Regions from separate parts of the Sodalis sp. RH19 genome, predicted to be linked through region 2. Evidence: predicted binding sites of a transcription regulator. Region 2 holds the regulator's gene; the other holds the start of a gene.
What was found. Region 2 encodes Fur, which represses iron uptake genes when iron is present. Its sites were predicted from a motif close to ATAATAATGAGAACNACTATCAA; they were not measured.
Positions count from the first base shown of each region.

Region 1 (15,350 bases), 930 kb from region 2:
ACGGTCAGGCTGGCGGCCAGTACAATCAGCGCCGCGCCGTGCTTAGCAGAAAATCTCATAGGGTGCTCCTTCGGGTGAATGGTTTCAGTCGGTGTGTGGGTGGATGCGAATCGATAAGGCGCGCGTGCCGGGCAGGACCTCGGCGATATCGCCGCGGCCGAGTACGGTCACGGCGTCGAACTGTTCAATCACCAGCGGGCCTGTGGCGCGCCAGTGGTCCGGCAGCGTGGCGCGCTGATAGACCGGGCAGGCGACGCATTCGGCCTCATCAAGCCAGATATCGCGTTGACCGGCCGGTTCGGCCGCCGTCGCGGGCGCAGCGCCGACCTCGCCGCCGCCCCCGCGCGGCCGGCTGATTTTCAGCCGCAGGTTGAGCAGCTCCACCGCCGCAGTGGCGGAGGCGTGGCCGTAGCGCAGCAGATGCTCGGCCAAAAACGCCGAGCGGCTGACGGCCAGGCCCGCCGCGTCCGGCGACGGCAGCGCCACGGTCAGCGCATGGGACTGGCCGCGATAGCGCAGGTCGGCCGACCAGGCGATGGCCAGGTCGCCGGCGCTAAACCCGTCTTCGGCGGCGCGGGCCAGCAGCGCGCCGAGCATCTCGTCGGTCAGTTCCGCCAGTGCGTGGGCATCGATGGCGGACAGCTCCCGCAGCCAGGTGCGCTGGGCGTCATAGGCGATATCCACCGACAAAATACCGTGGGCCGAAAACACGCCGGAAAAATACGGAATCAGCACGCGCGGAATCTCAAGCGCGCGCGCCACGTCGACGGCGTGCAGCGGGCCGGCGCCGCCGAAGGCGATAAGCGTCATGGCGCGCGGATCGTGACCGCGTTCCACCGACATGGCGCGGATGGCGCGCACGATATTGGCGGTGGTGATTTGCAATATGCCGTGCGCCGCCCGCTGCCAGCTGACGCCCAGGGGCGCGGCGATATGCCGTCCGATGGCGGCGACGGCCGCCTCCCGGTCGAGGGGGAATCCGCCGCCGAGCATGCTGTCGACCCCCAGGCGATTGAGCGCCACATGCGCGTCGGTGACGGTGGGCAGTTCGCCGCCGCGGCCGTAGCTCACCGGCCCCGGCGTCGAGCCGGCGCTGCGCGGCCCGACCTTCAGGGATCCGGCGCGGTCCAGATACGCTATCGAACCGCCGCCGGCGCCGATGGTTTCAATTTCCGCCGAGGCCACCGCCACCGGATAGCCGCCGATCGCCCGCTCGTCGGTCACCGGGATGGCGCCGTTGCGCAGCAGGGCGATATCCGAACTGGTGCCGCCGATATCCAGCGTCAGCGCTTCCCCCAGGCCATGGCGGGCGCAGAGATCCAGCGCGCCCACCGCCCCGCCGGCGGGGCCGGACATGGCGCATTTTATCGGGAAACGGCGGGCTTCGGCAAAGGTCAGGCAGCCGCCGGCCGATCCCATGATAAAGGCCCGGGCCGGTCCCTGGTCTTTCAGGGTTTGCAGGCCGGCTAAAAACTGCGCCATCACCGGCATGGTGGCGGCGTTCAGCACCGTGGTGGCGGTGCGTTCGTATTCGCGGAATACCGGCAACACGTCGGAGGACAACGAGACCGGCACCCCCAGCACCGCCAGCTTTTCCAGGATACGCCGCTCATGGTCGGGATTGACGAAGGAAAACAGCAGGCTGACCGCCACCGCCTCCACTTTTTCCTCAAGCAGCTGTTCGATACAGCGGTCCAGCGCGGCCTCATCCAGGGGCAGCAACACCTCGCCACGATGATCGAGGCGCTCCGGCACCTCCAGGCGCAAATGCCGGGGCGCCACCACCGGCGCGCGCCGGGCGTGCAAATCATAGGAGGACGGCCGGGTCATGCGGGCAATTTCCAGCACATCGCGAAAGCCCGCCGTGGTCACCAGGGCGGTCTTGGCCAGCGCGCCTTCCAGCAAGGCATTGGTCACCACGGTGGTGCCCACCACCGCGGCATCGATGTCGGGGGCGCCGGCATTCATCTGCCGCGCCAGCCCGTCCAGCGCCGCCAGGATGTCATTGCCCTGATCGCCCTTGCGGTGCAGGACTTTGGCGATGCGGGTTTCGCCGGTGGCGGGATTGGTCACCACCACGTCGATAAAGGTGCCGCCGACGTCAACGGCGGCCAGTAATCCGCTCATGCCTGAGCCCCCCTGATCTGGATATCGCCATAGCCGTACAGCCGGTCCTGCGCGCGCGCCGGCGCGGCGCGTTCGCACGGCGGGCCGTAGCCGCCGCCGCCCGCCGTTTCCACCCGGATGACCGTGCCCGCCGCCGCGGAGAGTTCGCTAAAACCCGTGATGGACAACGGCGCGGCGTCCGGTGCGGTGACGGTAATGCGCGTCGGCGCGCCGGCGCCGCCGCCCAGCAGGCCGCCCGGCCCGTGCGTGGGCATGCTGACCTGGAAAGAGCAGCGCACCGGCGTCAGCACCTGGAATTCCCGGCGCAGGCCAAAGCCGCCGCGCTGGCGTCCGGCGCCTGCGGAACCCGGCACCAGTTCATAACGTAAAATACGCACCGGCAAACTCATTTCCAGCACTTCCACCGGCGTGTCGTGCAAATTGGCCACCGGCGGGATCATGCCGCTCTCGCCGTCGGCCACGTTGCTGGCGCCCGAACCGCCGCCCAGCGCCTCGCCATAGGCAAAAAGCCGGCCGGTCAGCGGGTTCATGCCGCCGAAAGAAAACACCCCGCCGCCGCCGGTGCCGGCCAGCACCCGTTCCGGCGCAAAGGCGGACAGCGCGTCCATCAGCGCCTCAAAGGTATGATAGGACACCTGGGTGGCGGCGGAAATGGCCGCCGGGAAAACGGGGTTGAGAATGGAACCCGCGGGAATGGCGATCTCAAGGGCGCGGTACATACCGGCGTTGGCCGGGATGCCCTGCGCCAGGGTGATGCGGATGGCCATGTACACGCAGGCCAGCGTATTGGCCAGGCAGGAATTAAACGGGCTGTTGGTCTGCGGGCCGCTGCCGGAGAAATCAATTTTCAGGCGATCGCCCTGATGGGAAAGCGCCACCCGCAGCGGGATCATCTCGCCGCCGAAATCCGCCGCCGCCGCGCCGTACCAAATCTCGTCGGGCAGCGCGGCGATACAGGCGCGGGTCGCCGCCTCCGACCGGCGGATAATCTCGGCCAGGGCGTAACGCAGCTGATCGGTATCATAGCGGCGCGCCAGTTCGTCAATGCGGCTCTGGGCGACGCGGATGGTGGCGATTTGCGCGCCGAGATCCGCCATGCGCTCGTCGGGCAGGCGCGAGTTGGCGGCGATAATGGTCAGGATATTGTTATCCACCAGGCCGGCGGCCGCCAGTTTCACCGGCGGAATGCGCAGGCCCTCGTGGAAGATTTCGGTGGCGGTGGCGGGCATGCTGCGCGGCGTCAGGCCGCCCACGTCGGTATGGTGCGCCATGCTGGCGCCGAAGCCGACCATCCGGCCGCCGGCGAACAAGGGTCCCGCGACGATAAAATCCGGCAGGTGATTGGCGCCGTAATACGGATCGTTGACCAGGAACACGTCTCCCGGCGCCATCTCCGCCGCCGGGAACGCCGCCAGGATATGGCGCAGCGCGCCCGCCATCACACCGAGATGGATGGGAATATGCTCCGCCTGCACGGCGATATCGCCGGCCACGTCATAGACGCTGCATGAGCAGTCGCGCCGCTCCTTGATATTCGGCGAGTGGCTGGAACGCACCAGCGACTCGGCCATTTCATCGCAGATGGAATGGAAGGCGTTGCGGACAAGCTCGATGGCTATCTGGTCCAGCGGCGCTGTTTGGTTCATCGCGGATCCCGTATCAGGAAAAGATTGTGTTCCGAGTTCTAACACAGTAAAAATAAGTTCAGCAACAAGAATAGGGTTCACATACATGAACGAAGTCAAAAGCGCGGTGCGCGTATTGGAAGTACTCGAACTGCTGGCGCAGGCGGAAAAACCGCTCGCCCTGAAAGAGGTGGTGGACGAGTTGGGCTACCCGAAAAGCAGCACCCATAACCTGCTGGCGACCCTGGTGGCGCGCGGCTATGCGGTGCGCGGCGAGGCGGATCGGTATACGCTGAGCGACACGTACCGCAACGGCCCGGGCTGGATCTGCGGGCCGGAGGCCAGGCTGATTGAACTGGCCGGGCCGGTGATGCGCGAACTGCGCGACGGCTGCGGCGAAACCATCATGCTCGGGGTGCTGAACCACGATTGCCGGCTGAAAACCCTGGAGCGTTGCAGCGGCACCCAACCGGTGCGTTACGAGTCGCCGCTGGGCAGTTGCCTGCCGTCTTATTGCACCGCCATGGGGCGCGCCCTGCTGGCCGCCCGGGACGACGGCCAGATCGAGCGTTACCTCGCCCATGAACGCATCGTGCAATACACCCGGCATACCCTGGTGGACCGCGATCTTATCCGCCAGCATATCGCCAAGGCCCGCCGGGACGGCTTCGCGGTGTCGGATCAGGAGATGGATATTGGCGGTTCGGGGGTGGCGGCGCCGGTGCTGAACGCCAAGGGGGAAACCGTGGCCGCGCTGAATGTGGCGGCCCTTTCCAGCCGTTTTGCCGAGCGGCGCGAGGATATTATCGCGGCGGTGAAACGCCATGCACTAGTATTGAGCAACCGGCTGGGCTGGCACTGAAGCAGGCCGGCCGGCGATGAAACACGTCCGCCGGCATTAGCGCCCGGCGGGCCGTAACGGCATCAGGCGGCAAGCGTCGCGCCGCCGTCGATGACGATATCCTGCAAGGTAATATGGCCGGCATGTTCCGAGGCCAGGAACAGCACCGCGTCGGCAATCTCGCGCGGCCGGGCGATTTTCCCCAGCGGAATGCCCAGCTTGAATTGCCCGGGAAAACCGGCAATGGTCCGCTGTTCCGCATCCGCGCTTTGCCACAGGCCGCGCTGCATCGGCGTATCGGTCGAGCCGGGCGACACCAGGTTGCAGCGCACCCCGAACGGCGCCATTTCCAGCCCGACGGTCATGCACAGGCTTCTCAGCGCCGCTTTCGAGGCGCAGTAGGCGGACATGCCCACGCGCGGCACGTGGGCGGCGTTGGAGGCGATGCTGACGATGGCGCCTGCCCGCTGGCGGCGAAAGACCGGCAGGGTATGGCGAAAAAGGTTAAACGCGCCGCCGGCGTTGACCGCCATGCAGTCTTGCCAGTCCTGGAGGTCCAGGCTATCGGTGGCCCCCGTGCGCAGGATGCCGGCGCCGTTGACCAGGACATCCAGCCGTGGGTTTTCCTCAAGCAGCGCCCGGCACACCCGTTCGACCTGGGGGGCATCGGTGATATCCAGCAATTGCGTGCGAAACGGGTAGCCGTCGCCGGCAAAGCGCCGGTCCAGTCCGACCACGTCGGCTCCGGCCTCGCTGAACGCCAGCGCGGTCTGGTAGCCGATGCCCTGACCGGCGCCGGTCACCCAGACGCGCTTACCGCTGAAATCCAGGCTGATAGTCATACGTTATGCTCCGGCGCCAGTAATTGCCACCAGCCGTTAAGGGTCGGGTTCCGCGCCAGCGCGACAAAATCCAGCCCCGCGCGCGCCTGCCGCCAGCGGGTGGCCAGCGTCATGATGCGCACCGAATCCAGGCCGTAGTCGATCAGGTTGTCATCATCGCCCAAATCACCGCAGTCGTCGTCGAGCATCGGCAGGATCAGCGCGCGCAGGTGCGCCTTGCTGATGGGCGCCGGCAACAAATCGGCGGTCATCAGCACGCGCCCGCAACGGCCGGCGGCATAACGCAGGGCCATCAGATGGTCGTCGCGGGTAAAATCGGCCAGGGCGTCCGCCACCAGCAACGGTTTGATATTGCGCATAAACGCATCGGCGGCGGTCATCAGGCAGCCGATATGCGCATAAACGCCGCAGATAATAAGCTGGTTGCGGCCGCGCTCGGCCAGCATATCCGCCAGCGGGGCGCGGTGAAAGGCGCTGTAACGCCATTTGACCAGGACCTGGTCATCGGCGTCGGGCGCGAGGGCGGCGATGACCGCCTGCTGTTCGGGATACTGGTTTAACCCCGGCCCCCACATATCGTTTAACAGCCCGCGATCTTCCTCGCTCTGCCGCGCCGGCTGGGCGGTGTAAAACACCGGGATGCCCTGCGATTTACAGTAGCGGCGCAGGGCGGCGATATTCTCCACCAGCCGGCTGACCAGCGCGCTGTCCCCGCCCCAAAAGTTAAGGAAATAGTCCTGCATATCATGGATAAGCAGCGCCGCGCGCTGCGGCTCAAAGGCCCAGTTGACCTTATTGGCGGGCAGTTCCGCCGGGGTGGGCATGGCATAGGAAACCAGTTTCGGGATGGCCATTTATTTTTCTCCTGTGGCGGGGGTGGCGGTGGCGGCGTCGATCAGCAGGCGCAGTCGTTTTTTATCGACCTTGCCCACCGGCGTAAGGGGCAAGGCGTCCACCCGTTCAAAACGGTCGGGCAGTTTAAATTCCGCCACCCCCAGCTGGCGCAAATGGCGGCGCAGCGCCACCGGTTTGATCTCCTGCGTGACGACAATATAGGCGCAGCTCTTTTCCCCTATCAGCGCATCGGTCATGGATACCAGGGCCGCATTCACCACGTGCGGATGGCGCAGCAACAGGTTCTCGACTTCTTCGGCGGCAATCTTTTCCCCGCCGCGGTTGATCTGGTCTTTTTCGCGTCCCTGTACTTTCAGGTAGCCGTCGTCCGTCAGCTCGATTAAATCGCCGGAACAATAAAACCCGTCGGCGTCAAACGCCGCGGCGTTGTGCTCCGGGCTTTGGTAATAGCCGCGAAACGTATAAGGCCCGCGCGTCATCAGGCGTCCCACGCGGCCCGGCGGCAGCGGATTGCCCTGCCCGTCGGCCACCCAGACTTCATCATCCGGCGATATCGGACGGCCCTGGGTGGTAAAGATATGTTCGTCGTCATCGTCCAGCCGGGTGTAGTTCACCAGCCCTTCGGCCATGCCGAACACCTGCTGCAGCCGGCAGCCCAGCTCCGCTGGAATGCGCGCGGCCAGGGCCTCGCCAAGCTTGGCGCCGCCGACCTGCAATAATTGCAGGCTGGCCAGCTGCCCGCTGTCGCCCCATTGTTCCATCGCCTGCAGCCACAGCGTCACGGCGGGCGGCACCAGCCCGGTGACGGTGATCCGGTGCTGCGCTATCAGCGGGAAACAGACGTTGGCGCTCGGATCGCTGGCCAGTACCACGCCGCCGCCGCCGTAAAACACGCCCAGCGCGCCCGGCGAGCTCAGCGGGTAGTTATGGGCCGCGGGCAGCGCGCACAGGTAGCGGGTATCCTTATCGAAACGGCAGATGTCCACGCTGGCGCGAATACTGTAGTAGTAGTCGTTATGGGTGCGCGGAATCAGCTTCGGCGTGCCGGTGCTGCCGCCGGATAGCTGGAAAAAGGCCACCTCGTCGGCGGGCGACGGGGCGGCGGTGAACGCGCCCGGCGCTTCGTCGAATAATGCCTGTAAACTTGTTTGCGGCGCGTCGTCGCCGCGCATCGCCACCACCCGCAGCGACGGATGCAGCCGCCGCAGTTCATCGATAAAGCCATTATCGCTGAACAGCCCATGCTGCCGGTCGGCAATCAGCAGCGCCGGCCTGATTTGCAGCGCATAGGCGGTAAGTTCGCTGCGCTGGTGGCTGAACAGGGCATTTACCGGCGCCACGCCGATTTTCAGCAGGGCGAACAGCACCAGATAAAATTCCGCCACGTTGCCCAACTGCACCAGCGCGGTATCCCCCGCCGCCAGCCCGCGCCGGGCAAGGGCCGCGGCCAGCCGGTCGGACAAGGTGTTGACATCCCGGTAGCTCAGGCGGCGCTCGCCGCAGGCCACCGCCAGCGCGCCGCTGTCTTTACGGCGGTCGATAATATCGGTCAGGGGCAAATCCAGCCAGTATCCCCTGGCGCGGTAGCGGGCCGCGAACTCATCCGGCCAACGGTTAAATACAATGCTCATCATCTCTCCTGTTAATGCAATCCAAACGCGCTCAGCATGGTATCGAGCTTGACGCCGGTTTCGCGCCACTCCGCGTCGGGGAGGGAGGCGGGCACAATGCCGGCGCCGGCGAACAGCCGCACCTGGTTGCCCGCCACCCTGGCGCAGCGGATGGTTACCACCCATTCGCCATTGCCCTCCTCGTCGCACCAGCCCACCATGCCGCCGAACAGATCGCGGTCGAAGGGTTCCAGGGTCTGGATTAAGCGGCGCGCGCGATCGGTGGGGGCGCCGCACAGCGCGGGCGTGGGATGCAACAGGCAGGCCAGCGCCAGGGCGTTGACGGCGGGGTCCGCCACCTCGCCGTCGATGGCGGTGGCCAGATGCCAAAGGGTGGGCGTATTGACCAGGCCGGGTACGGGCGGCACGTTTAAACCCGCGCTGTAGGGCGCCAGCACTTCGCGCATCTGGTCGATAACCAGCTGATGCTCATAGCGGTCCTTGACTGAATCCAGCAATTGGCGGCCGGCGGCGGCGTCACGGCCCGGCTCGGCGTCGCGCCGGGCGGAACCCGCCAGCGGCGTGGAGTAAAACCGGTTGCCGGTCTTGCGCAGCAGCAGCTCCGGGCTGGCGCCCAGCAGGGCGCCGTTGTCGAGGGGAACATGGAAATTGTAACTGGCGGGATTTTGGGCCGCGATGCGCCGCATCAGGGCCGCGGTATTCACCGGTTCCCGGGTGGTGATATCCAGCAGGCGCGCGAGCACCACTTTACTCAGCCGTTGCTGGCCGGTGGCCTCCACCGCCCGCGCCACCATGTGTTTAAAGTCGCGCTCCGGCGGTCGCTCGATTTTGCCGGTTACCTGCGGCAAGGGTTCGGCGGGCACATTCCGGCTTTGCAAAAACATCTCGCGATCGAACCCCTGGCTGCGCTGCGGGATAAACAGCGCCGCGGGCCGGTCGGCATCGAAGGGAATGGCGCCCACCACCAGCGGCCGTTCAATGCCGGCGTTTCTGGCGCGCCGGAAGGCGTGGCGCAGCTCCCGCTGAAACACGCCATCGGGCTGATCACCCCTGCCCGCGGGCGCGCTGATGGCGCAGAAACGACCCTGGGTAACGAAGCTGCGATAAGGCGACATGAAAAAAAATCCGTTTATAATGGCATCCGCGTCGCCTGGTGTTGTCTGTCGAAACAATGAGAATTCCACGTGACGATCTCCGCTATTTTCAAATGATAAACACAATAATAATAATTATCATTTGTATTGATAGCACATAAACTACGTCGTAGAATCTGCCGTGTCAATGAACGTAAACACTGCCTCACCCGCGCAAGGGTGGATTTGATTGCCCGTTTTTTGTCATCATAAGGCGGACAAAACCAGCCCCTACCCCAGGAATACCAGACATGATCACTCTATTGTCCCGGCACCGATCCGCCTGCAATTGGCTCGCCCTGATGGCCCTGCCCTTACTGCTGGCGGCCGCGTCCCCGCGCGCCGCTGAGAACGGCTGGCCGCGGCAGGTGGCGGGCGCGCATGGCGCCATTACCCTGGATCACATGCCGCAGCGCATCGTATCCACAAGCGTCACCCTTACCGGCTCGCTATTGGCCATCGGGGCGCCGGTGATAGCCAGCGGCGCCACCACGCCGAATAACCGGGTCGCGGACGAGCAGGGCTTTTTTCGCCAGTGGAGCGATGTCGCCCGGCAGCGCGGCGTCAAACGCCTGTACATCGGCGAACCGGATGCCGAGGCCATCGCCGGCCAGAATCCCGATTTGATTATTATCGCCGCCACCGGCGGCGATTCGGCCCTGCGCCTTTACGATCAGTTGTCACCGCTGGCGCCGACCCTGGTGGTCAATTATGACGATAAAAGCTGGCAGGACCTGGCCCGTGAGCTGGGACAAGCCACCGGCCATGAAGCGCAGGCCGCGGAGGTCATCGCCCGCTTCGACGCCCGCCGGCAGGCGCTGAAACAGCATCTGGCGCTGCCGCCGCAGCCGGTATCCGCCCTGGTTTACCAGCCGGACGGCAAAGCCGCCAACCTGTGGACCGCCGATTCGCCGCAGGGCCAGCTGCTGCGCCAGCTGGGCTTTACGCTGGCCGAACCGCCCGCTATCCCCGCTGGCGGCAGAAGCATGGGCGTGCGCAAGGATATCGTCCAGCTGTCCGGCGAAAACCTGGCCGCCGGCCTGAACGGGCAAACCTTCCTGCTGTTTGCCGGCGATGACGCCAGCGCCCGGTTGCTCTTGGCCAATCCGTTCCTGGCGCATCTGCCGGCGGTGCAAAACCGCCGGGTCTACGCCCTTGGCAACGACACCTTCCGCCTTGATTACTACAGCGCCAGCAATGTGCTGGCCCGCCTGGAACAACTGTTCGCCAAGCCGTGATCTTTCCCCGTCCTGCCGCGTGGCTAACCGCGTCATGCCGCGGCCATTCCCGGCCGGGAGGGGATTCATGGCGGTTATGGCTCACTGCGGCCGGCGGGCGGGATTTCATCCGCCGGCCGGCCCTGATCCCGATGCCGCGCCATATCCACGGCGCGCAGGCCCCGCAGCGCCAGCGCCGGCAGTAGCCCCGCCAGGGCCGCCGCCAGTCCGAACGCCGCGGCGGCCAGCCCCGGCGGCATCAGGGTGCCCAACCCCCCCAATACCAGCGCCCCCAGCGCGTCGCCGGTGACGTTCTGCGCGGTCCACAGGCCGTTGATGCGGCCCAGCAGATGATCCGGCGTCAGCTGTTGTATCAATGCATATTGCAGCAGCGAGTTGATGGCGCTGAAGTAACCAAAGCCCGCCAGACACAGCAGCGCCAGCGCGTAGAACGGCATCAGGCTGCATGCCGCGACGCAGATAAACGCCATGACGGCGGTAAGCAACAGCATTCTTCCCGGCCGCGCCGTGGCGGCGACGCGGCCGCTGGTAAACGCGCCTATCGCCGCGCCCAGGGGCACCGCCGCATACATCAACCCCAGCCGGGCGGCGTTGATATGCCAGCTTATCGCCAGCGCCGGGTAAAGCACCCGTACCGCGCTTGCCATGGTCAGCAGGGCGCCGATCAGCGCCACCAGGCCGATGGTTTTATGACGAAACAGATAGGCCATGCCGCCGGCCAGCGCGTGCAGCGGGTGTTCCCGGGGCTGGGGAGGCGGCGCCAGCCTGGGCAGGCGCAGCAGCGGCAACAGCGTCAGCAGCGTGCCAAGCGCCGCCAGCCCGTAGTTCCAGGCCACCCCGCCGGAGGCGATGACCAGGCCGCCCGCCGCCGGTGATAAAATGGCGCCGAAGCGCACGGTCAGCATGCTGATGGCGCCCGCCTGCATGACATTTTCCCGCCCGACCAGCGACGGCGTGGCGGCCAGCAGCGCCGTCACCCCCACCGCGCCAAAAAAACCATCCCACACCGCCAGCAGATAAATCGCGAACAGGGACGGTACCGGCAGCAGCGCGTTAAGGCACAGGCCGATAAACCCCACCCCGCAGGTTGCGCGGGCAAACAGGATAAGCCCGCGCCGCTCGCGGCGATCCGCCATCACCCCGCCGGCCAGCAGGCCGACGAACATACCGCCGCCCGCCAGCGTCACCGCCAGCCCGACCTGCAGGGTGGACCCCGTCATGGCCTGTATCTGCACCGGCACCGCCACCGCCAGCATGCCGAGCGCCAGGATGGACAAAAACCGCGCGATAAAAACCGCCCGGAAGGCGGGGTGGGTTTTCAGCAGGCTGATATCGAGTAAATACGAGGGTTTTTGCATAAGACGCTAACTATCCGGGGAATTCGACGCCACTGGGCGCTGCAATCAGGGAAGCAGTCATGCTATCATAAGTTATTGCGAGTAATAACGATAATAAATATCATTATCATATAATTTATGGTTTAGCCTTTTATGCGCCATTATTACGGATTGCTGTTAAGCGGCGTGCTGTTGGCATTATTGATGGCGGCGAGCCTGTTTATCGGCGCCAAAACCATTCCCGCCGACCAGGTATTGCCCGCGCTGACCGGCGCCTGCCGCAGCCCGGATTGTATTATTATCCTCGAGAGCCGCCTGCCGCGCACGCTGGCCGGGCTGCTGGTGGGCATCGCCCTGGGGCTGTCCGGCGCCCTGATGCAAACCCTGACCCGCAATCCGCTGGCCGACCCCGGCATTCTTGGCGTCAACGCCGGCGCGGGGTTCGCCGTGGTGCTGGGCATCACCTTTTTCGGCGCCGCCTCCATCGATCGCTACCTGTGGTTTGCCTTTGCCGGCGCGCTGGCCGCCGCCCTGCTGGTGGCGTTAATCGGCGCGGCGGGCGGCGGGCGGCTGAACCCCATTCGCCTCACCCTGGCGGGCGTGGCGCTGGGCGCGGTGCTGGACGGCATGGCCTCCGGTATTTCCTTGCTCAATCCCCTGGTCTACGACCAATTGCGCTTCTGGCAGGCCGGTTCGCTGGATATCCGCAGCATGGCGGCGGTAAACGCCGTTATCTGGCCTATCGTCCTGGGCACCGGCCTGACGCTTTGGCTAACGCGGGCGCTCAATACCCTGGGCATGGGCAGCGAACTGGCGACGGCGCTGGGCTCGCGGGTGGGCCTGACGCAGCTGCTCGGCCTGGCGGCCATTACCCTGTTATGCGGCGCGGCTACGGCGCTGGCGGGGCCGATAGCCTTTATCGGGCTGATGATGCCGCATATCGCGCGCTGGATAGCCGGCCCGGACCACCGCTGGCTGCTGCCCTGGACGCTGCTGCTTACGCCGCTGCTGCTGCTGGGCAGCGATATGGCGGGCCGGGTGATGGTGCCCGGCGAGCTGCGCGTATCGGTGATAACGGCGCTGCTCGGCGCGCCGGTGCTGATAGCCCTGGTACGCCGCCACCGGATGATAAGCCGGTGATGATGGCGAACCGGCACGCCCGGATCAGGACGTCGCTGACCGTCGGCATCCTGCTGCTTGCCTGCCTTGCGCTGGCGATTTACGCCCTCGGCGCCGGGTCGCTCCCGCTTCCGGCCCGGCAGGTGGTGGACGCCCTGCGCGGCGCGGCGGCGCACAATATCCAGGTTATCGTGACGCAATGGCGGCTGCCCAGGGTGGCGATGGCGTTATTGCTGGGCGCGGCGTTGGGCGCCAGCGGCGCTATTTTCCAGTCGTTGATGCGCAACCCGCTCGGCAGCCCGGATGTCATGGGTTTCAATACCGGCGCGCACAGCGCCGTATTGATAGCGATAGTGCTGTTCAACAGCAGCTATCTGGGCATAACCGGCGCGGCCCTTGCCGGCGGCCTGCTGACCGCCGCCATAGTCTACCTGCTGGCCTGGCGCAACGGCATCCAGACCTTCCGGCTCATTATCGTCGGCATTGCCGTTCGCGCCCTGCTGGTATCGCTTAACACCTGGCTGGTGGTCAGCGCCTCGCTGGAATCCGCCCTGACCGCCGGGCTATGGAGCGCCGGATCGCTTAACGGCATGACCTGGGCGAAATGCCCGCCGGTGGCCGTGCCGATTGTCCTGGCCTTTGCCCTGGCCCTGGCTTTGTCGCGGCGCATGCGCCTGTTGGAAATGGGCGATGACGCCGCCTGCGCGCTCGGCGTGCCGGTGGAAAGATCGCGACTAGGATTGATGCTGGCGGGCGTGGCCCTGACCGCCGCCGCAACGGCCGCCGCCGGCCCCATTTCCTTTATCGCCCTGGTGGCGCCGCAGATTTCACGCCGCCTGGCGGGCAGCCAAACCCTGGCGATCCCCCTGGCGGCCCTGACCGGCGCGCTGCTGTTGCTGGCGGCCGACCTCGCCGCCCAGCGTATGTTTACGCCTTATCAGCTTCCGGTCGGGGTGGTTACCGTCAGCATCGGCGGCCTCTATCTGATCGGCTTATTAATCCGGGAGTCGCGAAAAAAATGAGCGCCCTTACCCCGTCGTCCAGCCGCCTGCGGGCGGAAAATCTTACGCTCGCCTATGATAAAAAAGTGATTGCCCGCGATCTGTCCATCACCATCCCCGATGGTGAACTGACGGTGATCATCGGCCCCAACGCCTGCGGCAAATCGACGTTGCTGCGCACGCTCAGCCGCCTGATGCGGCCCGGCGAGGGCACCGTATGGCTGGACGGCCGGGAGATCGGCGCCTACGCCACCAAGGAGGTGGCGCGGCGCCTGGGATTGTTGCCGCAAAGCTCCAGCGCGCCCGGGGATATCACGGTGGGCGATCTGGTGGCGCGCGGACGCTACCCGCATCAATCGCTATTAAGCCGCTGGAGCGGGCGCGATGAACAAGCGGTGCAGGAAGCGATGCGCGCCACCGGCGTCGCCGGGCTGGCGGAACGGCCGGTGGATACCCTGTCCGGCGGCCAGCGGCAGCGGGTCTGGATCGCCATGGTGCTGGCGCAGCAAACGCCGCTGCTGCTGCTGGACGAACCCACCACCTGGCTGGATATCGCCCATCAAATAGACCTGCTGGAACTGATGCGCGAGTTGCACCGCGCCGGCCATACGCTGGTGGTGGTGCTGCACGATCTTAATCACGCCTGCCGCTACGCCACCCACCTGGTGGCGATGCGCGACGGGCGTATCCTGGCCCAGGGGGCGCCCGTGGACATCGTCACCGCCGAACTGGTGGAGGCGGTATTCGGCCTGCGCTGCATGATCATCGACGATCCGGTATCCCATACGCCGATGATCGTGCCGCTGGGCCGGGGCTGACGCCTACAGTTCCCTGAGCGCCTGGTTAAGCAAGGGTCCGAGCACCTGGAACGACGCGGGCGAAATAATATCCACATGGGCGCAGTCCAGTTCGTGCACGCGCAGCCGGTCCACATAATCTGACCAGGTCCGGCGCACGTCCATAGCGGCGGGCAGCGTGCGCCGGGCCACGAACAGCGTGGCTTCCCCGGCAAAATACGCGCTGCGGCTGGCCGCCAGCAGGCGTACCGAATCCGCATAATTGCCCTCGATGGCATCGAACAGCCGCCGCTGTTCGTCCCCCGCCGGCTCCGCAATACCCTGTTGCGCGGCGATGAACTGCTCGCGCTCGCGCCGCACTTCCTCCAGCACTTCGGGGTCCAGCACATGTTTACCCTGCACCGCGTCCCAATTGCGCGTCTCCGGCGGGTAGGTATCGAGCAGGCCGAGAAACGCCACCGTTTCCCCCGCCGCGCGTAAACGGGCGGCAATGCCCTGCGCCAGCGTGCCGCCCAGCGAATAGCCGATAAAATGATAAGGGCCGTGCGGCTGTATATCGCGCACCGTCAGCAGATGCGCGTCGCACACCTGCTCCAGCGTGCCGCACCGCTGCAGCGGACCGTCCGGACGCGGCGATTGGATACCCACCAGCGGCCAGCGCGGATCGATATAGCGCCGCAGCACGCTGAACTGCCAGGCGAAACCGGAGGCGGGATGAAAGCAAAACAGCGGCGGGCCCTCGCCCTGGCGCAGCGGCAGGACCGCGTCCAGTCCGGAACGCCGGATAGCATCGCCGGGGTCGTT
Region 1 is NZ_CP178734.1:3,969,342-3,984,691, forward strand. Features, by position in the region: gene ACL2XF_RS17975 (substrate-binding periplasmic protein) at 1-59, opposite strand, end outside; gene ACL2XF_RS17980 (hydantoinase/oxoprolinase family protein) at 85-2,127, opposite strand; gene ACL2XF_RS17985 (hydantoinase B/oxoprolinase family protein) at 2,124-3,773, opposite strand; gene ACL2XF_RS17990 (IclR family transcriptional regulator) at 3,859-4,614, shown strand; gene dhbA (2,3-dihydro-2,3-dihydroxybenzoate dehydrogenase) at 4,677-5,435, opposite strand; gene ACL2XF_RS18000 (isochorismatase family protein) at 5,432-6,289, opposite strand; gene ACL2XF_RS18005 ((2,3-dihydroxybenzoyl)adenylate synthase) at 6,290-7,921, opposite strand; gene ACL2XF_RS18010 (isochorismate synthase) at 7,933-9,105, opposite strand; gene fepB (Fe2+-enterobactin ABC transporter substrate-binding protein) at 9,357-10,292, shown strand; gene entS (enterobactin transporter EntS) at 10,367-11,650, opposite strand; gene fepD (Fe(3+)-siderophore ABC transporter permease) at 11,783-12,769, shown strand; gene fepG (iron-enterobactin ABC transporter permease) at 12,769-13,770, shown strand; gene ACL2XF_RS18035 (ATP-binding cassette domain-containing protein) at 13,767-14,567, shown strand; gene ACL2XF_RS18040 (enterobactin synthase subunit F) at 14,571-15,350, opposite strand, start outside.
Region 1: a site for Fur is predicted at 11,738-11,760, ahead of fepD (Fe(3+)-siderophore ABC transporter permease). Genes of this name have one in related genera too.

Region 2 (15,350 bases):
CGATGCCCGCCACCAGGATGGCGAAAAACTCGCCCATGCCGATCAAGACCGTTACCGAACTCTGTACCAGGATCTGGGTAATATTGTTGGTTTTCAGAAAATATTCACTGGATATAGAGCCGAATATGGCAACAATAATCGCCAGGATAAAAAACGTGCCGTACTGATCCCAGAATTTCTGGAAGTTAAAGGTGGCCTTCTCCATTTTTATTTCCCTCAGCTTTGTGGCAGAGCCCACGTCATAATATCTTCTTCCCCGATACTCTCATTATTGTCAAGAATATGGGCTAATGTCCCTTCGCAAAATATTGCGATACGGTCGCATACGGTAATGATTTCCGGCAGTTCGGATGACACCATCAATATGGTTTTTCCCGTGGCGGCCAATGTGCGCATCACCTTATAAATTTCCGCCTTGGCCCCGACATCAATGCCGCGGGTAGGTTCGTCAAAAATAATAACCTCCGGCTCGCAGCAGAGCCATTTTGATATCAATACCTTTTGTTGGTTGCCGCCGGATAACTCAGTGATATTTTGGTCCACCGAACTGCATTTCAGCGATAGCAGCCGCCGCTGCGTTTCCGCCAGCTGCCTTTCCTTATCCGCATTAAATAATCCCAGAGCACCTTTATAGCCGCCATCCTTAAGGCTTTTGCTGATGGCGATATTCTGCGCAATGGAAAAATTATCAAAAAAGCCGTTTTCACGCCGACTTTCGGTGATATATCCCATGCCCTTCTTCAGGGCGTCCAGCGGCGAAGAGGGCGTGATATCGACGTTATGCAGCATCACCTTGCCGCTGCTTTTCGGTTCCACGCCGAAGATGCAGTTCATGAATTCGGTGCGTCCCGACCCCACCAGTCCGGCAAAGCCCATGATTTCGCCCTTTTTTACCTGGAAGGAGACGTGCTTGACCCGGCGTTTATCCCGGCTGGTGATATTCTCCACCGCAAAGATGATATCGGCGTCCCCCGTGTCGCCGCCAACCTTCTCCTTAAGGGAGCGAAAGCGGTTTTGCAGCTCGCGCCCGACCATCAGCCGGACAATATCATCGTTGGTCACCTGTCCCATCTGCCCGGAGGCGACGCTGCTGCCGTCCTTTAGCACCGTATAGCGGTTGCAGATGCGGCGTATTTCGTTAAGCTTATGCGATATATAGACAATCGCCGTGCCGTCCTGGCGCAGCTGGTTCATGATCAGGAACAGATAATCCACTTCGTTATAGGTCAGGGAAGAGGTCGGCTCGTCCATGATGATCACCCTGGCGTCCAGCATCAGGGTCTTGGCGATTTCCAGCATTTGCTTTTGGCTGATGGACAGGTTGCCCACCTTTTCGTCAAGCCGTATTTTCAGCCCCACGCGCAGCAGCATAATAGCCGCTTTGGTACGCATGTCGTGCCAGTCCACCACGTTTACGCCGAACACTTTTTTTACCGGCAGACGGCCGATAAATAAATTCTCCAACACGGTTAATTCATCGATAACGCTTAATTCCTGGTAAATTATACCAATGCCCAATCTGGCAGCGACTTTATGATCGAGCTTCGCGTACTCGACATCATTAATTATTATTTTCCCCGCCGTCGGTTCATAAATACCGGAAAGTATTTTCATCAAGGTTGATTTGCCGGCGCCGTTTTCACCTAATAAAGCATGTATCTCATTAGGGTATATTTCCAGGTCAACTGATTGCAACGCCTGGACGGGACCAAAGAATTTGGCGATCCCCTCCATTTTAATATATGGAGTGCTCATATTACTCTCCGGATTAATGACAAGACGGCGGGAATAGGCGGTCTTGCGGCACCTGGACTATTTGGTGACTAATATAGAATCGACGGTTTCAATTTTCGGCTGGGCATCAAGCGCAATCAGCTTGCCCGCTTTCACCGTATTCACCAGGATGGCCAGGCCGTTGGCGCCGATTTCCGCCGGATTCTGGGCCACGGTGGCGGTCATCATGCCCTGGGCGACCATCTTGCGCGCCTCGGGAATACCGTCGGTGCCGACCACCAGGATCTTGCCGGTCTGTCCCGCGTTGGCCACCGCCTGCGCCACGCCCATCGCCATGGTATCGTTGGCGCAGTAGAAGGCCTTCAGCTGGGGATGACGTTGCAGCACATTGGTCGCCACGTCCAGCGCCTTGATGCGATCCCAATCCGCCGGCTGGCTGGCCACCAGCTTGATATGGCTGTTGGCCTTGAACTCCGCGGTCGCGCCGTTGCGCCGCGCCTCGCCCGAGGCGTTGCCGGCCTTGCCTTCGATAATGGCCACTTCGCCGCCCTGGGCGCCCAAGCTATCGATAATAAATTTGGCGCCTTTCGCGCCGACCGCGACATTATCGGTGGTGATAAAGGCTTCGACGTTGCCTTTGGCCTTGGCCAGGCTGGCTAAATCGATTTTTTCGTCGAGGTTAACCAGGTGAATCCCTTTCTGATAAGCCTTGGCGACGGGAATCACCAGATTCACCGCCGATAAAGGCGCAAAGGCGATGCCTTTATAATTCTTATTGGTTAAATCCTCGAATAGTTGTAATTGCGATTGGAAGTCGCCTTCCGACGGTGACGCGAATATATCCACCGTCACGCCGAGATCCTGGGCTTTTTTCTCAATGCCTTGTTTCATCTCTACCCAGAAAGGGTTGGATAATGTTTTAAGAACAACGGCGTAATCGGCTGCCGCGTGGACCACGGTGGACAACATCAGGCCACAGGCGGCGCCACCGGCCAATTTAAGAAATTTATTCATTATTCTATCTCCAAAAGAGAATTATTTATAATCACGCTTCAGGTACTTGGTAATGGAACTCGTTTTTTCCAGGTTTTTATTCGCCAGCTCGATATCCTGCCGCGCTACCGAGACATAAAACGCATCCAGCAGCGTAAGCTGCAAAATACGGGCCGAAGCGTTTCTGCCTAATAACGGCGTTTCCGGCGCCGGTGAACAAATATTAAAATCAGCCAGCTGGGCTATGGGGGAATTGCTGCTATGGGTAATACAAATGATCTTGGCCCCATTATCCTTGGCAATCGACACCACCCGTTTCAGATCGCTGGTGCGGCCCGAATGGGATACCACCAACGCCACATCGCCCGGTTGCAACAGGGAGGCCGACATCATCATCAAATGCGCGTCCAGGTAGGCATTGCAACGCAAGCCGATTTTCAGGAATTTATGCTGCACGTCCGCGCAAATGGAATTAGAGCCGCCGACGCCGTACAGCTCGCGCTGATGGCCGGCAAAAAAGCATTGGGCCGCCTGCTGGATGACGTTGGCGTCGACTATCGCCTGGCCTTCGACAATGGTGCGTACGGTCAGGTTAAACACTTTGTTGACCACATCCTCCGGGCTGTCGGTGGGCGAGAGTTCGGCGGTGATATCATGGTCGGCATGATCGAAGTACTCGACGATGGCGCTGCGCAGCTGGCGAAAGCCGCTGAAACCGAGAATTTTCGACACCTTGACAATCATGGCTTCCGACAGGCCCAGACTCAGGGCCACCTCTTTGATCCCCGAGACGTCGGTGAGGTTGCCGGGAGATAAAAACCACTCCACTATCCGGCTTTCGTTTTCAGTCATGCCTTCTTGTTTAATACGAATATAAGGAGCAATGCCTATGCCGCGCGGCATATCGTTTTGCAGTTCCGCATCATTCATCTGGACTATCTCTGGTGATTAACATTGCCTGTCACTATATCACCATGGCGAAAGTTTAAAATCTGCTGCGAACTTCACGTTTTTTATTAATTTATAAATTTACTTTTTGTGTAAAAATCGAGTCACCGATACGGGTTAATCTCAGGAAGGTATTTTTGGCTATATTAATTCAATAAAATCATATAATTAAAATATATCTTTTGTTGTCGCTTACTGCTGACAGCGAAAAATAGCTTTATCATCAGATTCACAGAATAATTTACCTGGTGAAAAAATCGCAATAAAAACGTTGTATTTTCAATGGATTACGCAGATGAGCCCAAAAAGGCGTCCCAGGGCCTCTATTTATTCTTTATTTATTTTTATTTTCTGTGAAGTTTTCTGAAGTTTGCCGGCGGTGAGCACGGCGGTGATTGGCGGATACGACGCTTGTCGACGCGCTTCGGGAAGGAAACGTTATCAGGGAAGGGGACGGGCGGCGTTTAGCCTCATTGAAAAAATCGTTGCAGGGTGAGAAAGCGGCGCGATAACAGCCGCTTTGGAGAAACGGACCGCGCCGCGGTTATTCTTTTACGCCGTTGAGCATATCGGCGTGATCGTGCAGCGTTTCGTCTTCGCGGCAGTTGCCGATTTCACAATGCCCATACAGATATAAACTATGGTTGGTCAGCTTGATATTGTGCCTTTTGGCAATATCACGCTGGCGCGCTTCGATGAACTCGTCGCGAAATTCGATAACCTTGCCGCAGTCCAGACAGATCAGGTGGTCATGATGATACTGTTGCGTCAGTTCAAAAACGGATTTGCCGCCTTCAAAATTGTGGCGGGTTACGATACCGGCGTCGTCAAATTGGTTTAGCACGCGATATACCGTGGCCAGGCCGATTTCCTCACCCATATCGATCAGTTTTTTGTACAGATCTTCCGCACTGACGTGATGGCATTCCGGATCTTGCAACACTTCCAGAATCTTCAGTCTGGGAAGGGTGACTTTCAGGCCGGCCTTCTTCAATGCAATATTATTGTCAGTCATGCGGGTTTAGTCCTGTTACTTTGATAATCTGATTGTAGGCTAACTTAGCCTATAACATCGGTCGGCCCGAAAAATGTGACGCCGTCTCATTATAAGACTGCCTGTCCAAAATGAAAACCGCGCCTTGTTAACAACTATAGCCCGTTTCAGGGGGCGAATTCTGCAACATTTTGCTAAAAAGGGTGGAACCGCTGCGCTATTGTACCGCGTTGTGGATAAAAGTTAAAAACTTGTATCTATTAATTTGAAAGGATTTAGTTATCAGTGAGGTTGGCGGCGCCGTCCCGACGCCATGACGGCAACCGATTCCCTTGCCGGGCGCCGCGGCGGCGGCACCCTCCCGCACGGCCTTACTTTAGCTGAGCTGCAATTCAGCGCTGATTTGCTTCACCCAGCCGTCCACGCGTTCATTGGTCAGCTCGGGCTGGCGGTCTTCGTCAATGGCCAGGCCGATGAAGTGATTGTCGTCCGCCAGTCCTTTCGACGCTTCGAAATGATAGCCGGCGGTGGGCCAGTGACCGACGATGGTCGCGCCGTTGGGCTCGATAATGTCGCGAATGGTGCCCATGGCGTCACAGAAATATTCGGCGTAATCCTCCTGATCGCCACAGCCGAACAGCGCCACTTTTTTGCCGGAGAAATCTATTTCTTCCAGGGTGGGGAAAAAATCATCCCAGTCACATTGCGCTTCGCCGTAATACCAGGTCGGGATGCCGAGCAGCAGGGTGTCGAACCGCGCCAGGTCTTCTTTACTGCTTTTGGCAATGTCATGAACTTCGGCAACATCCGCACCCAGTTGCTTCTGAATCATTTTGGCAATATTTTCGGTATTGCCGGTGTCACTGCCAAAAAAAATGCCTACAGTTGCCATGAATTTGAAAACCTCTTAAATATTATGGATATGTTCCGTAACAGAATCAGCGATGCTCTGCGGCAATCATAGCAGACCCTTATGCGGGGAGAAACTCGCCGGCCGGGTTTTGTCGCAAATTTGCCCCGTCCGCGGCCTTGGGCCCTGGACGGGATGGCGCTTTACCGGGCCGGCAAGTTTATTCCGGATGCGGATCCGCGCCTTGTTGCCGTTCAAGCTCGGCCAGTAAAATCAATTCGATCAGCTCGCTGCGCGACAGGTTTTGCCGGTAGGCCAGCTCATTTAACGCATCCACCGCCTCGGCGTTGATTTTCAGCTCCACCCGGCGCAGGCCGCGCTTTTTATCCCGGCGCAGCTGGTTACGCTTGTTGATGCGCAACTGCTCATCGCGGGACAGGGGGTTCGTCTTCGGTCTTCCCGGGCGCCGCTCATCGATAAATAAATCCAGGGTGGTGCGGTCCGTTTGTTCTTTTGCCATAGGTCATGAAGGGATTGTGCATCAAGAAGCAGGCGGGCAAACCCCGTCCGGCGGCGTGGCTGGCTACGCCGCCGGACGCGCATCGCCCGTAACGTTATGTTTTATGTACGCCGGGGCTGCCATAAAACACAGCGGGCCATGTTACCCCAGCCCGGTAGCAAACGACAATATTAAACTCGCGGGCGCTAACCCCGGCGGCGGCCCGGCCTATGCTTCCAGGAAACGGGCCAGGGCGCGCATGACCGCCGCGGGTTTCTCCGCATGAACCCAATGACCGGCGCCGGCGACCACATGCGCCCGCGCCCGGGGGAACTGGCGTTGGATCGCCTGGCGGTAACTGTCATCCAGATAAGGCGATTTTTCACCGCGGATAAACAGCGCCGGCCCTAGCCAGGGCGCCGACTCCCGCCAGCCGATAAGCGCCGGATAGTTATCCCACAGCGCCTCGACGTTAAACCGCCACCGGCCCTGGTGAAAGGATTTCAGCAAAAACTGGATGGTTTCCTCATCAAGGGCGTCATGGCGCATGAGCGCCGCCGCCTCCGTGCGCTGTGTGACGCCCGCCGCCTCGACGCGCCTGAGCGCGGCGAAGACGTTGTCATGGTGACGGGTGGGGTAGGCCACCGGCGCCATATCGATAACCGCCAGACGCGCAACGCGGCCGGGCGCCTGGGCGGCGAGGGTCATGGCGACCTTGCCGCCCATGGAATGGCCGATGAGGTGACCGGCGTCGATATGCAACGCATCAAGCAATTCGATCACGTCCCGGCTCATGGCGGCGTAACCGGCATCGTGGTCATGGGGGGACAAGCCGTGATTGCGCAGATCAATCTGCAGGGTGGCGTGGTGTTCCCCAAGCGGCCTGGCCAGCACGCCCAGGTTATCAAGGCTACCGAACAGCCCGTGCAGCAATATCACCGGCAGTGCTTCACCCGGCTGCCGGGCAGGTTGCAGACGATAGTGTAATTTCATCCTGATCCTCATGGCGATAACAGAGCCTGATAGCCTATCATGAGTTATCCGTCCCGCGGCCGTAAAAAAACCGGCGGCGCCAGGAAGGCCCTCGGGGGAAATTCCGACTTTTTACCGAAGCCGGATACTAGCGCTATTCGCGGGGCAGGTTTAGCTTGTATAATCCTTTTGATTGATTTATGAGAAGAAAGCCCCGGATAAAGATGAAAACAATTGAAGTCGACGAAGACCTTTACCGCTATATCGCCAGCCATACGCAGCATATCGGCGAAAGCGCCTCGGATATTTTACGCCGGATGCTGAAATTTAATGCTCAGGCCAGCGCCGCAGCGCGCAGCGCGCCGCCCCCGGAAACCCCCCTCAAGGCGGAGGCCGCGTCGGCGACCCGCGATCGCGTGCGCGCCATGCGTGAGCTCCTCCTTTCCGACAGCTACGCCGAGCAGCGCAAGGCGGTTGATCGTTTTATGCTGGTGCTGTCCACCCTGTATAGCCTGTCGCCCGCCGAATTTACCGAGGCGGCGGATATCCTGCACGGCCGCACCCGTACTTATTTTGCCGCTGATGAGCAGACATTATTGCAAAATGGCAGCCATACTAAACCCAAGCAGGTAGCGCAAACGCCCTACTGGGTTATCACCAACACCAACACCGATCGTAAACGGAGCATGGTGGAACACATTATGCTGGCAATGCAGTTCCCCGTGGAACTGACCGATAAAGTTTGCGGTACCATTTGATCAACAGCAGGCAAGGGAGAAGCACCGATGGCTAATAGCCCCCGCGCCGGGCAGCCCGCCCGGCAAAGCGATTTAATCAATGTCGCGCAGTTAACCTCGCAGTATTATGTGTTGCGTCCGGAGCCGGGCAACACCGCGCATGCGGTAAAATTCGGTACTTCAGGCCATCGCGGCAGCGCGGGGCGCCACAGTTTCAATGAAGCCCATATCCTGGCCATCAGCCAGGCCATTGCCGAAGAGCGCGCCAGGCAGGGCGTTACCGGCCCGTGTTATGTGGGCAAGGACACCCATGCGCTGTCCGAACCGGCGTTTATTTCGGTATTGGAAGTACTCAGCGCCAACGGCGTGGAAATCATCGTCCAGCAGGACAACGGCTTTACCCCGACGCCGGCGGTGTCCAACGCCATCCTGACGCACAATCGCGCCGGCGGCGCCCAGGCCGACGGCATTGTCATCACCCCGTCCCATAATCCGCCGGAAGATGGCGGCATCAAATACAATCCGCCTAACGGCGGACCGGCGGACACGAATCTGACCAAAGTGATCGAAGAGCGCGCCAATGCCCTGCTGGCGGACGATTTGCGCGGCGTTAAGCGCCAGTCGCTGGACGCGGCCTGGAACAGCGGCCATATCCATGCGCAGGATCTGGTGCAGTCCTATGTGGCGGGGCTGGCCGAGGTCGTGGACATGGCGGCCATCAAAAAAGCGGGACTGAAACTGGGCGTCGATCCGCTGGGCGGGTCCGGCATTGCCTATTGGCAGCGCATCGCCGAGCATTACCAACTTGATTTGACGCTGGTGAACGAGCAAATCGACCAGACCTTCCGCTTTATGTATCTCGACCACGACGGCATTATCCGCATGGACTGTTCGTCCCAATGGGCCATGACCGGCCTGCTGTCGCTGCGTGATAAGTTCGACCTGGCCCTGGCCAACGATCCGGATTACGATCGGCACGGCATCGTTACCCCGGCGGGTCTTATGAACCCCAATCATTTCCTGGCGGTGGCGATCAACTACCTGTTCCAGCACCGTCCGCAGTGGGGCGCCGACGTGGCGGTGGGCAAAACCCTGGTCTCCAGTGAAATGATTGACCGGGTGGTGGCCGATCTGGGCCGCCGTCTGGTGGAAGTGCCCGTCGGGTTTAAATGGTTTGTCGACGGCCTGTTCGACGGCACCCTGGGTTTTGGCGGCGAAGAGAGCGCCGGCGCCTCGTTCCTGCGTTTTGACGGCAAGCCCTGGTCCACGGATAAAGACGGTATCATTATGTGCCTGCTGGCGGCGGAAATTACCGCGGTCACCGGTAAAAATCCCCAGCAGCACTATGATGAACTGGCGCAACGTTTCGGCGCGCCCAGCTATAACCGCATCCAGGCGTCGGCCACCCACGCGCAGAAGGCCGTTTTGGCCAAGCTGTCGCCTGAAATGGTCTCTGCCAGCACCCTGGCCGGCGACCCCATCACCGCGCGCTTGACCGAGGCGCCCGGCAACGGCGCGTCCATCGGCGGCCTGAAGGTGATGACCAAAAACGGCTGGTTCGCCGCGCGGCCGTCCGGCACCGAGGAGGCCTACAAAATTTATTGCGAAAGCTTCCTGGGGCCTAAGCACCGGGAACAAATCGAACGCGAGGCGGTGGAAATCGTCGGCGAAGTACTGGCCGGGGCACAATAAGGCCCGCCCGGCGGTTGGCGCATCTCGCGCCGCCGCCATACCCGCCGTTACGGGGGAGCTTTCATTATCCAAGGCGCTGATTTATCAGCGCCTTTTTTTGCGTTTCAGCGCCGCCAGGCAGCCGGTGATACTGGCGCGCAGATAAAAAAATCCTCATTTAGATATATCTTTTATTGCTTTTTTCTTGTTATGCGTTAATTTAGATATATCTAAATAACCGGGAGAGAACCATGCTTTATCATCATCATTATGCCTTGCACGACCGTGGCGGTATGCATGGCGGCAGGGGACACCATGAGCGCCACGGGCACCATGACGGCGAACACAGGACGCAGCGTCTGTTCGGCCATGGCGATCTGCGCATGATCCTGCTGGCGCTGGTGGCCCGCAAACCCAGCTACGGCTATGAGCTGATCAAGGAAATCGAGCTGGCTTCTTCCGGGTTGTACATTCCCAGTCCAGGCGTAATTTACCCGACCCTGAGCCTGCTGGTGGATCAGGACTTCCTGATGTCGGTCACCGCCGAAGGCCAGAGCCGTAAGAACTACCAGATTACCCCGGCGGGCGAGGAAGAGCTGGCCGGGCATCAGGCGGCGATTACCGCCCTGTTCGAACGGCTCGCCCAGGCAGGCAAACGCGGGGAAGGCAGCCTGATCCCGGGCATAACCGACAGCATGCGGCAATTAAAGGGATTGTTACGCGGCAATATGCTGCGCGCCGATCTGACGCCGGCGCAGGTCGAGCGGATAAACACCGCCTTGCTGGAGGCGGTTAATACTATAGCGCAGGTGCTGGCGGCGCCGGCGGAGGAAAATCATGGCGGGATATAAATACAGAATTACCGTGGCGCCCATCGCCGATAAACACGGCCAGCCGCTGGAAATGCCCGCGCTGTCGTTCGAGGTTGAAAACCACGATGAAATCCTGGGCATCGTGACGCGTTTACAGGGGCGGGAGGATCTGGCCTTCGGACCTGAGAAAACCGCGTCTTTCGCCATCGGCCTCAAGCTGTTCTCGGAGGTGATGATGGAATATCGCAAACATCCCTTGTTTGCGCCGCTGCGTGAACCGTTTCGCGATTTTATGCAGTTGTTGAAGAAGGGACCGGGCGCGGCGGGTTAACGCCAGGCTGATACAGCCGCCTAGGGCATAAAACGGTAGCCGATGCCGGTCTCGGTCAGCAGGTGGTTGGGCTGGGCCGGATCCCGCTCCAGCTTTTGCCGCAGATGGCCCATGTAAATGCGCAGGTAATGGCTGTGTTCCACCGCGTTGGGCCCCCAGACCTCTCCCAGCAGATAACGTTGGGTGAGGACCTTGCCCTGATGGGCAATCAGGACGGCCAGCAGGCGGAATTCGATGGGCGTTAAATGCAACAGCTCGCCGTCACGTGTCACCTGGCGGTTGGCCAGATCCACGCTCACCGCCGCAAAATTCACCGTCGCGGGCTTTTCATCGCCGCGCAGCGGACGCCGGAGCGCGACGCGTACGCGCGCCAGCAGTTCCCCGATGCCGAAGGGCTTGGTCAGGTAATCCTCCGCGCCGGCGTCCAGAGCATCGATTTTATCCTGTTCGTCGCTTCTGGCCGACAGCACCACGACGCTGATTGAACTCCACAAGCGTAAATCGCGGATAAAATCCACGCCGTTGCCGTCCGGCAGCCCCAAATCGAGCATGATGAGATCCGGTTTACGGCTGGCCGCCTCGAGCAAGCCGCGCTCCATGGTGGCCGCCTCAAATACCCGGTAGCCTTCGCGTTCCAGCGCCTGGCGGACAAAACGGCGGATGGCGTCCTCATCTTCGATTATCAGGATATTGGCAGTCAGGGTGCTCACGTTTCCTCCTGTGGCGTCATAGCGGGCGGGCGCGTCCAGCGGCAGGGTAACATAAAAAAAGCGCCTGCTCGCCTGGGTATTATCCGCGTATATCCCCGCGCGGTGAATCTTTATCTCTATACGATCCCGCGTCGGCCGGGGAACATTGCCGCAACCGCGCAAAGCGTGCGGCGCGGCGCGTAAAATTACGCTAAACAAGACGCTTTATGGGCTAAAAAAGCGCACTCTTCGTGCTACGCCGGCATCGGCGGCCCGCGCTTTAACCCGCGGGACTTTTGTCGCAAACCCGCCGCGGGTCCGGGGATAATCGTCTACGCTTTGCTTAACGATCGATTATATGTGGGAGTCATGCATGGGCAATAAAATCCCCGTCGGCATCAGCGCCTGCCTGATGGGAGAAAAAGTCCGTTTTGACGGCGGACACCGCCGCTTCGCGTTTGCCATGGACGAACTGGCTCCCTACGTGCGTTTTGCGCCCATCTGCCCCGAAATGGCCATCGGTTTGCCCACCCCCCGGCCGGCGCTGCGTTTGGTCAGGGACGAGCAGGGCCGCATCGCCATGCGCACCGGCAAAAACCAAAACGACGACGATCTGACGCAGCCGATGCAGTCGTTTTCCGAGCAGCAGGTGCAAACGCTGGGCGATCTATGCGGGTACATCGTCTGCGCCAAATCGCCCAGTTGCGGAATGGAACGGGTCAGGGTGTACGATCGCGCCGGCGCGCGCAAAAACGGCGTCGGCCTGTATACCGGGGAACTGATGCGGCAATTGCCGTGGCTGCCGGTGGAGGAAGATGGCCGGCTGCACGACGCGCAACTGCGCGAGAATTTCGTCGCCAGGGTTTATACGCTGTACGAGTTTAATCAACTGCTGCAACAGCCCTTGACGCGCGGCGGGCTCATGGCGTTCCACAGCCGTTATAAATTGCTGCTGCTGGCTCATTCCCAGCCGCAGTACCGGCAGATAGGGCCGTTTGTCGCGGCCATGGATCGCTTTGCTACGCTTGAAAGTTTTGCCCTGGAATACCGTAACCGACTGATGGCGCTGCTGTCGAACAACGCCACACGGCCGAACCATACCAATGTCCTGATGCATGCGCAGGGCTACTTCCATCGTTACCTGACGCAAAAACAGCGCCAGGAGCTGACGTCGCTCATCGACAGCTACCGGCAGGGCATGCAGCCCCTGCTGGCGCCGATTACGCTGCTTAAGCATTATATGGCCGAATATCCTGACGCCTGGCTGGCGCAGCAACGCTATTTTGAACCCTATCCGGAAGCCCTGCGGCTACGTTACGGGCATTGACCGCCCTTCACCGTTATCAAGGAAGAACCCATGAAAACACATCTTGTCTGGCTGCGCGCGGATTTACGCCTCCACGATAACCCGGCGCTCTATGCCGCCTGCCGTGATCCTGACGCCAGGGTGCTGGCGGTTTATATCGCCACGCCGGAGCAATGGCGCCTGCACGGCATGGCGCCGCGCCAGGCGGCTTTCCTGCTGGATAATCTGGCGGCGCTGCGCCATGGCTTGACGGCGCGCGGCATTGCTTTGCATTACCATCAATGTCCCGATTTTAATGCCTCGGTGGCATGGCTCACGGATTTCTGCCGGCGGCAACAGGCTGACGCGCTGTTCTACAACTACCAGTACGAATTTAACGAGCAGCGGCGCGATCGCGCTCTGGAGCAGGCCCTGGACGGCCAGGTGATATGCCAGGGGTTTGATGACGGCACGCTGCTGCCGCCCGGCAGCGTGCGCACCGGCGACAGCGGCATGTATAAAGTGTTTACCCCGTTTCGCAACGCCTTTCTGCGCAAGCTGGCCGAGGCCGATCCGCAATGCCTGCCCGCGCCGTCGCGCCGGATAAACGCGGCGCCTGAGCCGGCGGACGGCCTGGCCCCGTTTGATTATCCCCGGCAGGCGCCGGGGGAGGCGTATCCCGCGGGCGAGGACGTCGCGCTGTCGCGGCTGCGTACCTTTTGCCATCAGCAAATGCAGGACTACCGCAAGATGCGCGATATTCCCTCCCAGGACGCCACCAGCAGGCTGTCCGCCTATCTGGCGCTGGGCGTACTCTCCCCGCGCCAGTGCTATAATCGCCTGCGCAGCGCTTATCCCCAGGTGCTGGAACATGCCGACAGCGGCGCGTTTACCTGGCTCAATGAGCTGATCTGGCGTGATTTTTATCGTCACCTGATCGTGGCATATCCCGCCCTATGCAAGCACCAGCCGTTTATCGGCTGGACCCGCCATGTGGCGTGGCGCCGGGATGACGTCCTGCTTGCCGCCTGGCAGCAGGGCAATACCGGCTACCCCATCGTCGATGCCGCCATGCGCCAGATGAACCAAACCGGATGGATGCATAACCGGCTGCGCATGATTACCGCCAGCTTCTTGGTAAAAGATCTGCTTATCGACTGGCGCGAAGGCGAGCGGTATTTTATCTCCCGGCTGATTGACGGCGACCTTGCCGCCAATAATGGCGGCTGGCAATGGGCCGCCTCCACCGGCACCGACGCCGCGCCGTATTTTCGTATTTTCAATCCCACCACCCAGGGACGCCGCTTCGATGAACAGGGCGTGTTTATCCGCCGCTGGCTGCCGGAGCTGGCGGCGGTGCCGGACAGCTATGTGCATGAACCTCACCGTTGGCCCGGGGCCGGCCACGCCGGACTGGATTATCCCCGGCCGATAGTTGATCATGGCAGCGCACGCCAAACCACCCTGGCGGCGTATCAAGCCGCCAAAAACCTGGGGCTGAGTTCCGGGACGGGGTAAACGTCGGGGTTCTTGCGACAGAAGGTATTCTCAGTATGCGTAACAATGAATTGGAACAACTTATCCATCGGCATCTCAACAGCGTTTCCTTCCAGGACTATGCGCCCAACGGCCTGCAGGTAGAGGGGCGCGCCGAGGTGCAACGTATCGTCACCGGCGTTACCGCCTGCCAGGCGCTGCTGGACGCGGCGGTGGAACATCATGCCGATGCGATTCTGGTGCATCACGGTTATTTCTGGAAGAATGAGCCGCCGGTCGTTACCGGCATGAAACGCCGGCGCCTGAAAACCCTGCTGGCGCACGATATCAATCTGTTTGCCTGGCATCTGCCCCTGGACGCCCATCCTGAGCTGGGCAACAACGCCCAACTGGCCGCCTTGCTGGATATCAGCGTCAAGGGACAGCTGGAGCCGCTGGTGCCGTGGGGTGAGTTGAATCCCGCCGTCAGCGCGCAGGAGCTCCTTCGCCGGTTGGAAATGCGCCTTGAGCGCGAGGTATTGCACTGCGGCGATAACGCGCCGGCGCTGATCGCGCGCCTGGCCTGGTGTACCGGCGGCGGGCAGGGGTTTATCGAACAGGCGGCGCGCGCGGGGATGGATGCGTTTATAACCGGCGAAGTGTCGGAGCAAACCATCCATACCGCCCGGGAAATGGGCCTGCATTTTTTTGCCGCCGGCCATCACGCCACCGAACGGGGCGGCATCAAGGCGCTGGGCGACTGGCTGGCGCGAACGCATGGTTTTGACGTGACGTTTATCGATATTCCCAATCCGGCTTGACCGGCGGCTATTACATTTTGCCCGGAAACGCTTTACAGTACCTGCAAATAAACCATTGGTTAACCGGCTTATAATTTTCTTAAAAAGTACATAGCGAAACCGTAGCCGGCGCCGAAACAGGTCTTCAGGAGGTCTGGTTGCAACGGGCTAGATGTTATTTATTAGGTGAGCGCGCCGTGGTGCTTGAGCTGGAACCCCCGGTTACCCTGGCGAGCCAGCGGCGGATCTGGGGGCTGGCCGCACGTCTGGCGCACCACGACGAGGTGCGCGAGGCCATTCCCGGCATGAATAATCTCACCGTGCTGCTGACCCATCCCCAGCAGTCGGCGCTGGATGCCATCGAGCGTTTGCAAATGTGGTGGGAAGAGAGCGATGCCATCATTCCCGAAGCGCGCGAGGTGGAGATTCCGGTGGTTTACGGTGGCGAAAGCGGCCCGGATTTAGCCTGGGTGGCGGAGCAAACCGGCCTGTCGCCGCGGCAGGTGGTGGAGCGCCATGCGGGCGCGGCGTATATCGTCTATTTTCTGGGTTTCCAGCC
Region 2 is NZ_CP178734.1:3,044,136-3,059,485, reverse strand. Features, by position in the region: gene alsC (D-allose ABC transporter permease) at 1-205, opposite strand, end outside; gene alsA (D-allose ABC transporter ATP-binding protein AlsA) at 217-1,755, opposite strand; gene alsB (D-allose transporter substrate-binding protein) at 1,813-2,748, opposite strand; gene alsR (transcriptional repressor AlsR) at 2,770-3,657, opposite strand; gene fur (ferric iron uptake transcriptional regulator) at 4,220-4,690, opposite strand; gene fldA (flavodoxin FldA) at 5,046-5,561, opposite strand; gene ybfE (LexA regulated protein) at 5,740-6,039, opposite strand; gene ACL2XF_RS13875 (alpha/beta fold hydrolase) at 6,247-7,011, opposite strand; gene seqA (replication initiation negative regulator SeqA) at 7,215-7,748, shown strand; gene pgm (phosphoglucomutase (alpha-D-glucose-1,6-bisphosphate-dependent)) at 7,776-9,419, shown strand; gene ACL2XF_RS13860 (PadR family transcriptional regulator) at 9,650-10,249, shown strand; gene ACL2XF_RS13855 (DUF3861 domain-containing protein) at 10,236-10,541, shown strand; gene kdpE (two-component system response regulator KdpE) at 10,562-11,242, opposite strand; gene ACL2XF_RS13845 (YbgA family protein) at 11,604-12,557, shown strand; gene phrB (deoxyribodipyrimidine photo-lyase) at 12,588-14,033, shown strand; gene ACL2XF_RS13835 (type 2 GTP cyclohydrolase I) at 14,069-14,812, shown strand; gene pxpB (5-oxoprolinase subunit PxpB) at 14,950-15,350, shown strand, end outside.